DNA from 2 places in the Lysinibacillus sp. GW247-5R2A genome. Region 1 is predicted to be linked to the other one. Evidence: riboswitches for the same ligand, from Rfam matches in the RefSeq annotation. Region 1 holds a riboswitch; the other holds the start of a gene.
What was found. A riboswitch is a leader RNA that binds a small molecule or an ion and turns the genes downstream of it on or off. The one in region 1 is predicted to bind cobalamin.
Positions count from the first base shown of each region.

Region 1 (4,407 bases):
TTTGATGAAATCATTGGAAACAACACAATTATTAGAACTATTAGATGCAAATGAAGACCTATATATTATTGATGTACGTGAAGAGGATGAAGTTGCACATGGCATGATTCCTGGTGCTCAGCACATTGCTCTTGGGACAATCCCAGAACGTCTAGAGGAATTAGATGAAACTAAGCCATATATTATCGTTTGTAAGGCTGGTGGCCGTTCAGCTAATGCTTGTTCTTATTTAGAGGCACAAGGATTTGATGTAACAAACCTTGAAGGCGGCATGTTAGCTTATGATGGCGAATTAGAATTTAAATAATGACATAATGAAAAAAGAAAGAGCGTATACTCTTTCTTTTTTCATATGCTTATTTTTGGAGTGAGTCCATGATGAGGCTAAAGTTTTTTTCAAAGTTCATGTACGGGTTCACATTTTTTTGGCCGCGAACCTTTGAGGCATAGCTGGCAAAATTTAAACCAGCACCGTATATTTGTAAAGCGCCATTCGCAAGATCTCCCTTTTGTAAAAGCTCAATGCCATCCTTTAAGAAATTTTCACTCTCATCGAAATGACATTCCGCCATGTATTTATCTCCACTATAAAATAATTTCAAATTTTCCATAATGACATACGCTGTTTCCTCACTGATGGAAGCATCAACATTCATTAATAACTGATTAATCGGTTTCACTAACTGAGCGTAATGACTATCATAATTTTCACAAGTCTCTGCAATAGCGTTTCTTAATTCTCTTGCATTCATTCTAACTCCTCCTTAAAAGAAAATTTTGTTCTTACCTATGAAGTAATTTGCGTTTCCTTTTCCCTTTTCCCTTTATCTATAAATCGTACTCTATAATTTTCAGAAATATGTTACAATTATATCGATGAAGGAGGGATTTTGTATGTTTCGTTCAATAGCACCCCCAACAATGTCTTTTCAGTAGAATCTACTGTTAAGGCATACAATAACAGTTTGCTCATTTTCACTAGATTCTACTGTGTAGGTTAATACTTATACGTAGAAAGTAGGAATTGTAATGAGCGGAAAATTAGCGTTTGTATTATCCATGATTATTTTTGGCGCAGTTGGTGTTTTTGCCAAGTATATCCCTTTGTCTTCAAGTGAAATCGCTTTTTGGATGAGCTTAATTGGTGCTTGTTTTTTGATAGTGATTTTTATTTATAAAAAGGAAAGTTTAACGAAAATAAGTATTCTCAAAAATAAGTGGAAATTAATTCTTTCTAGTGGTGCCTTATGTGGGAATTGGATTTTCTTATTTCAGGCTTATAAAGAAACAACAATTGCTAATGCTGCACTCAGTTATTATTTTGCACCAGTACTAGTTATCTGTTTATCTCCAATGATCTTAAGGGAGAAGCTAGTTGGCAGAAAAATTCTGTATGTCTGTGTGGCCATTATCGGGCTATTTTTGATTGTCCAAAGTCAAGGCATGGGAGACAGTAAACATTTTATGGGCATTGTCTACGGTCTTATCGCTGCATGCTTTTATACAGCTCTAACATTTACAAATAAATGTATATGTGGCTTAAAAGAACCGGAAAATACAATTATTCAACTATCTTTAGCAGCTTTTTTCCTTTGTTTTTATATACTTGGAACAACAGAGTTTCAGGTTATGACACTCAGTGTTAAGTCAGTCCTATTATTAATGACATTAGGTATTGTCCATGCAGGGGTAGGATTTTTATTGTTCTTTTGGGGCATGTCAAAGCTGAAAGGGCAAAGTATAGCCATTCTTAGCTATATAGATCCACTGACATCATTAGTTATTTCAACGATGATTATTGGAGAAAAAATGACGCTTCTACAAATAATAGGAGCGGTCCTATTATTAGGGTCAACATTGCTAAGTGAGCTAGAAAAAGAATAGACATACAAGTATCACATTCAAATATTGACAGAAGAAATATACTGTCGTAGATTAAAAATAGTTTAATATAAGCATTAGGTGCCCATTAAGGGAGAATAGGGAATAAAGTGAAAAGCTTTAGCGGACCCGCCACTGTAAAAGGGAGTTTAATAGTGAAAACCACTAGCTCATTGCTGGGAAGGTACTATGAAATGTTGAACTTAAGCCAGGAGACCTGCCTATTTGCTTGAAGAGGATATAGATGATGGAAAAGTCTGTAGTTTATTTGTCATGACAATAAACTACAGGCTTTTTATTTTGTCTTCATGAAGAACGAGAGGAGAAATGACAATGCAATTATTACATGACACAATTCAAAACATTCAAGGCGCTAATAAAAATAGTAGGGAGCAAGCAAGGAAGCGAATAGATATTCTTTGTAAGCCGCCAGGTAGCCTAGGTAAATTAGAGTCCATTGCTGTGCAACTTTCTGGGATTACAGGACAATTATATCCGGTGATTGATCAAAAGGTGATGATTGTCTGTGCAGCAGATCATGGAGTTTGTAAGGAAGGTGTGACGACGAACCCACAAGATGTTACTTTATTTCAAACATTAAATTTTCCAAAAGGAGGTACAGGTGTTTGTGCGATTGCAAGTGTGACGAATACGAAGGTTGTAACGGTAGATGTTGGCGTAAGGGATGATCTTCCACTCAATGCGGGCGTAATCGTTCAAAAAGTAAAATATGGTACAGATAACATGGCACAAGGCCCTGCTATGTCTAGAGAGGAGGCCATTCAATCTATTGAAGTGGGGATTCGTGTGGCAACAGATGAAATCATAAAAGGAGCCAATCTACTTGGAACAGGTGAGATGGGCATTGGTAATACAACGCCAAGTACTGCGATTTTAGCTGTTTTGACTGGCTATGACCCAATTGAAATAACAGGGTTTGGAGCAGGCGTTGGTCAAGGAGGAATTGCTCATAAAGCAGCGGTCATTGAAAAAGCAATTACGCTCAACAAACCCAATCCTAACGATATTATTGATGTTCTAGCTAAAGTTGGAGGGCTAGAGATTGGAGCTATGGCTGGTATAATCCTTGCAGCCGCAAGTCACCGAAAACCTGTTGTGATTGATGGATTTATTTCAACTATTGCTGCACTTATTGCTTATCACATTGAACCGAAAGTAAAGGACTTTATTATACCGTCTCATGCATCGGAGGAGCCAGGGGCTAAAATTGCTGCTGAATTACTAGGAGTAGAGCCCATGCTGCACATGAATATGCGGCTAGGAGAAGGTTCCGGTGCAGCCTTAGCCTTTCCTCTATTAGATGCTGCTTGCTCAATGATGAAAAATATGGTGACGCTGGAAGAAGCAATGAATCTTTTGGCTAAATAGTTACTGAAAAAAAATAAGCGCAAATAGTTAAGAAACCATTTGCGCTTATATAAACAATGATAGACTCTATGCCCGATTCAACCTTCGCAAAGGTAAACGCCATTTCATCATATAGGAAAGAATACGTAAGGCTGTTATTACCGCAAATAAAATATAAAGGAAGATATCTCCTGTAAAAACTTCAAATCCAATAACGAGCCCTGCGAGAGCAGCCCAAACACCATAGACTTCGTCACGAAGAACAAGTGGTTTTCGTCGAGCTAATAAATCACGCACGATACCACCACCTGACCCAGTTAAGACCGCAGCAACAATGACAGCGCTAATCGGCATATTTAGCTTTACGGCGTAGAGTGCGCCTTGAATAGCAAATGCTGATAAGCCAATTGCATCTGTAAAATTGCCCCAACGATGCCAGTGTTGAATCAAATGATGAGGAAAAATAAAAAATATGGTAATGGCAGCAAGTGCAATTTGAAACATCATATCCTGTCCCCATAATGTCGTGACAGGTAGCCCGATAAGTAAATTTCGAATAGCCCCTCCGCCAAAAGCAGTGACGATACCGAGTATATAAACACCGAATAAATCGTATTCCTCTTCCATTGCAATAATTGCCCCAGAAATAGCAAAGGCAATTGTACCAATAATACTAAAAACTTCCCAAGCCATCCCTTTCACCCCTTCTATAAATAAATGAATCTCATTCCTAAAGCAGAAAGATCCTGTAAGTAACAAAATCTATGAATTTAATAGCCAAAATTCATCATTAAATACTCTTCTTGAAATAAGTCCGCACATTAGCTTAGCGTAAATTTCGCTGAGAAACAATAGGCAAGTTTTACAGGGACCTATACAAATTGATAAGATGTTAATGAAATAAAGAAAAACATCTGTCATAAGCGTTCATTACAAGTAGACGATGAGGGAATTCTAGGAATATCGAGGTTCATTTAGATATGGAATCAAGTTTACGGAATATATGCATGACAATTGTGAAATGGAGAAGAAAAGAATGACGTTTACATCTAATTTATCAGCATCGACGCTATCTTTAGCGGCAACAATAGAAGAGAGAGTGAGACCTTTTCATGCTCAGGTGGAAGAGATGGCGTTTTACAACCAGCAAAAAGTGCT
Region 1 covers NZ_JBWKZL010000001.1:431,717-436,123, reverse strand. The annotation lists gene AC07YC_RS02170 (rhodanese-like domain-containing protein) at 5-307, shown strand; gene AC07YC_RS02165 (hypothetical protein) at 357-752, opposite strand; gene AC07YC_RS02160 (DMT family transporter) at 1,030-1,884, shown strand; cobalamin riboswitch at 1,945-2,120, shown strand; gene cobT (nicotinate-nucleotide--dimethylbenzimidazole phosphoribosyltransferase) at 2,215-3,270, shown strand; gene AC07YC_RS02150 (trimeric intracellular cation channel family protein) at 3,337-3,942, opposite strand; gene AC07YC_RS02145 (methionine gamma-lyase family protein) at 4,286-4,407, shown strand, end outside.

Region 2 (4,407 bases), on a different contig from region 1:
GTATTACTTTAACAAGCAAAAGACAAATCAGCTTCTTTATTACTGAAAAGGGGTAAATAGGTGAATAACACATATAAATGAGGGTTGGATATTTATGCTTCCCCAAATAGAAAAACCCCTCACATCTAATTAAGGGGTCTCTCAAAAATTAATTCAAAATAAGCTGCGGAACCATATCCTTTAGTTGAAGGAGCAAAAATTTGAACAAATCTCCATCCTTCAGATGCGTATTGGTGAATTATATTTTGATAATCTTCTTTTGGTTTACTACCCCAAGCATTTAGTTCCACTTTAACGAAATGGTATTCGTACATTATGATCACCTCTAGAAATAGTTGACTTAATTAATTTACGAAGAAAGTAGAAGATAGTTTCATAATTAGATTTTTAATTGGAATAAACGACCAAAGCCAATATTGAGTTTTGAATATTGAGTTGGAGATAAACTCATCACTGTTTATTCAACAATCAGGCGCTTTTCGTAATAAGGAAAGCGTCTATATTCATGGCAATGGCCAGATTGTGGAGCATCTTGTTAAGTGATTTGGATTTTTTTGTTAAAGTATAGTTGAGTTTGTGAAGAATTGTTTTTAAACTAAAGGAACAGATAGTTCAACAAGAGTTTACGTATCAAAAAGCTAGAAAGAGACTGAAAGGAATATTACTAATGATTAATAACTTTATTGAAAACATTCAATCGCTTTATTCGGACCTTTCCATTGAAGACATTTATCCTAATGAAATTGGACAGAATAATGATGTGTTTATTGTAAACAAATCTTTGGTATTTAGGTTTCCAAAATATAAAATTGGAATCAATCAATTAAAAAGAGAGACGGAAATTTTAAAATACATTAAAGGTACCATTTCAACTCCTATTCCGAATCCAATTTATCAATCTTTTGAAGAGTTAGAACCAGGTAAAGTCTTCACCGGATATCATCTAATAGATGGTGTTCCTTTGTGGAAGGAAAGTTTAATAGGTGTGAAGCGTGTTGATTTAGTTAAAGGGTTGGCAAAGCAACTTGTTTCTTTTCTTGTAGAACTTCATTCTATATCAGGAGAAAAAGCAAGTCGAGATTTGAAACTAAAGGTTCGTAATCCTCATGAAGAGATGTATAACTTGTATAATAAGATTCAAAATAAATTATTTCCTTTTATGAGAAAAGACGCTCAACAGGAAATCTCACAATCTTTTGAAACGTTTTTAAATGGGAAGGCATTCTCCAATTTAGATATAACACTTATACACGGAGATTTCGGAGCATCTAACATTTTGTGGGATCCAGAAACAAGGATGATTTCTGGGATAATAGACTTTGGTGGGTCGGGTTTAGGAGATCCAGCGTATGACTTTGCTGGAATACTTTCTAGCTATGGTGAGGATTTTTTTGATATGTGTATTAACCTATACCCTAATGGTCATGAAATATCTGAACGAGTTAAATTTTATAAAAGTACATTTGCTTTACAAGAAGCATTGCACGGGATTGAAAATGGAGATAGACAGGCTTTTGAAGCTGGAATTAAAGATTATAAATAGTTCGCTTGCACAATTAATGTGGAATTAGTTCAATTAATATAAGGCATTTTCACTAAGATCCAAATTGTTGGCAATTTAAAACAGAGTAAATAGATAAATTTTTATGTAAAAACAATTTCTACTATTCTGAAATATATGGTATAGTAGGGGCATAACTGAATAGAGTGTAAGAAATGGTGCCAGATGAAAGTCTGGCTTAAAAGGGAAGTCGGTGCAAATCCGACGCTGTCCCGCAACTGTAATTCGGAGCAAATCACAAAGGCCACTGGGAAACCGGGAAGGCTGTGAGGCGTGTTGATGAGAAGCCAGGAGACCTGCCAATTTCTAGTACACACCAAATACCTACGTGGAAATAGGTGGTGAATAGTGACCAAAAAGGCACTGTGCGATAACAAAAGATTTTGCGAAAATTCTACTTTTTCGTATTGTTTTTGTCTTAATAATTTTACCAAGCAGCCATTTTCCGAGAAGGGGAATGGCTTTTTTTCATGCTACTATTCTGTATTCCAAAGCAAAATCCACTGGTTTTCATATAGAGCCACTGAATCTAGCATGGGATGACACAAATTTGTAAGAGCCAGTAACCATAAACTTATTGATGAAGGGGAGATTAAATATGACTTATACTAGTACACTCATTGGCTATCCATATATCGGAGATGATCGTGAATGGAAGAAGGCGTTAGAAGCATTTTGGCGTCAAGAACAAATGGAAGAGGATTTTCAGGCAACCCTAAAAAGTATTCGGTTATCTCGGATTGAAAAGCAGCTACAATCTGGCATCGATATAGTGACAGTGGGAGATTTCACATTGTACGATAGAATGTTGGATACAGCCTTAATGTTTGGCTTAGTACCCAAGCGCTTTAACTGGCAAGGTGGAAGGGTAGATTTACATACCTACTATAGTGTAGCGAGAGGTAATCCTTCAGCAGTAGCTAGTGAAATGACCAAATGGTTTAATACCAACTATCACTACATTGTTCCTGAATATGAAGGGCAACTGTTGCAACTAACAGAAAATAAGGTATTGGCCGACTTTATAGAGGCAAAAGAAGCGTTCGGTATTATTGCGAAGCCGACACTTATTGGCCCCTATACATTTTATAAGCTAACTAAGGGCTACAATAAATTAACGCAGGTTGAATATTTAGTAGCGCTATTACCTCTCTATGCTCAGATTATTCAAGAATTAGTAGATGCAGGAGCTCAGTGGATTCAATTAGAAGAGCCTTCTTTAGTGACGACACTTGACTCAGCAGAACGGAAGCTAGTACAGGAAATCTATGCTCAGTTAGCGACAACTGTTCCAGCAGCAAAAATAATGCTACAAACATATTTTGAAGCATTATGCTCCTATGAAACATTGATTACTTTGCCTGTCGAAGGGTTTGGTTTAGATTTTGTACATGGCTATAAAGGGAATATGGAGTCACTTCGACAATTTGGTTTCCCTCAGGATAAAGTTTTAGCTATAGGTATTGTTAATGGTCGTGATATATGGCGTACGAACCTAGCGGAGGCTAACGCCACGATTCAAGCTATTGAAAAGCTTAGCGATGCGAAGGAATTGTGGATTCAACCTTCAAGTAGCCTTCAACATGTACCAATATCTACTTCACTTGAAAAGAAGCTGGACCCTGTTCTCAAACAAGCACTGGCGTTTGCTGATGAAAAAATGGAAGAGATTATGGAGCTCACTAAATATAGAAAAAATCAAGACGGAACGCTACGTCATAATTTCTCAGCAAGTATGAAGGCCATTGAAGCACTAAAAAATCATTCGATTCGTCAAAATAAAATGATCCAGCAAGCCTCTCAATCCGTATCAACAAAGGATTTTGAGCGACATAGTGATTTTAGTCAACGTCAAAAAATACAGCAGCAGGCGTTAGGTCTGCCACTATTCCCAACAACGACAATCGGCAGCTTTCCTCAATCTGATGAGGTGAAGAGAAATCGTAATGCTTGGCGAAAGAAGCAATTGTCGAATGATGACTATGAAGCATTTATTGAACTGGAAACAAAGCGCTGGATTCACTTGCAGGAGGATCTTGATATGGACGTACTAGTTCATGGAGAATTTGAGCGGACAGATATGGTCGAATATTTCGGTGAGAAATTGACGGGCTTTGCCTTTACTGAAAAAGCATGGGTCGTTTCATATGGCTCTCGCTGTGTGAAGCCTCCGATAATTTATGGAGATGTTGCATGGTCTTCAGCCATTACCGTGAAAGAGTCTGCGTATGCTCAAAGCTTAACGAAGCGCTTTGTCAAAGGGATGCTGACGGGACCAGTGACCATTTTAAATTGGTCCTTTGTACGTGATGATATTTCTCGGAAAGATGTCGCTTATCAAATTGCATTAGCACTTCGCAAGGAAGTGGAAGCACTTGAAGCGGCAGGCATCTCCATTATTCAAGTGGATGAACCAGCACTTCGAGAAGGGTTACCTCTTCGTAAAGAAGAATGGGGGGCTTACTTAGATTGGGCGGTCAATGCCTTCAAGCTTGCTACATCGAGTGTTAAGGATGAAACACAAATTCATACACATATGTGTTATTGCGAATTTAACGATTTCTTAGAACCCATTAGCGCGCTAGATGCAGATGTGATTTCCATTGAAACATCTCGTAGCCATGGAGAGCTAATTTCTTCCCTTCAAGTAAATCCTTATACAAAAGGAATCGGATTAGGTGTTTACGATATTCATAGCCCACGTGTGCCGAGTGAAGGCGAAATGTTAACCATTATGAAAGATAGTTTACAAGTTCTAGACAAACATCAATTTTGGGTTAATCCTGACTGTGGCTTAAAAACAAGGAAAGAGCCAGAAACAATCGCGGCTTTAGCTAATATGGTAG
Region 2 covers NZ_JBWKZL010000002.1:168,258-172,664, reverse strand. The annotation lists gene AC07YC_RS04475 (DUF4177 domain-containing protein) at 126-314, opposite strand; gene AC07YC_RS04470 (aminoglycoside phosphotransferase family protein) at 668-1,543, shown strand; cobalamin riboswitch at 1,701-1,879, shown strand; gene metE (5-methyltetrahydropteroyltriglutamate--homocysteine S-methyltransferase) at 2,160-4,407, shown strand, end outside.
Region 2: linked by a shared signal. The riboswitch ahead of metE (5-methyltetrahydropteroyltriglutamate--homocysteine S-methyltransferase) and the one ahead of cobT (nicotinate-nucleotide--dimethylbenzimidazole phosphoribosyltransferase) in region 1 are both predicted to bind cobalamin.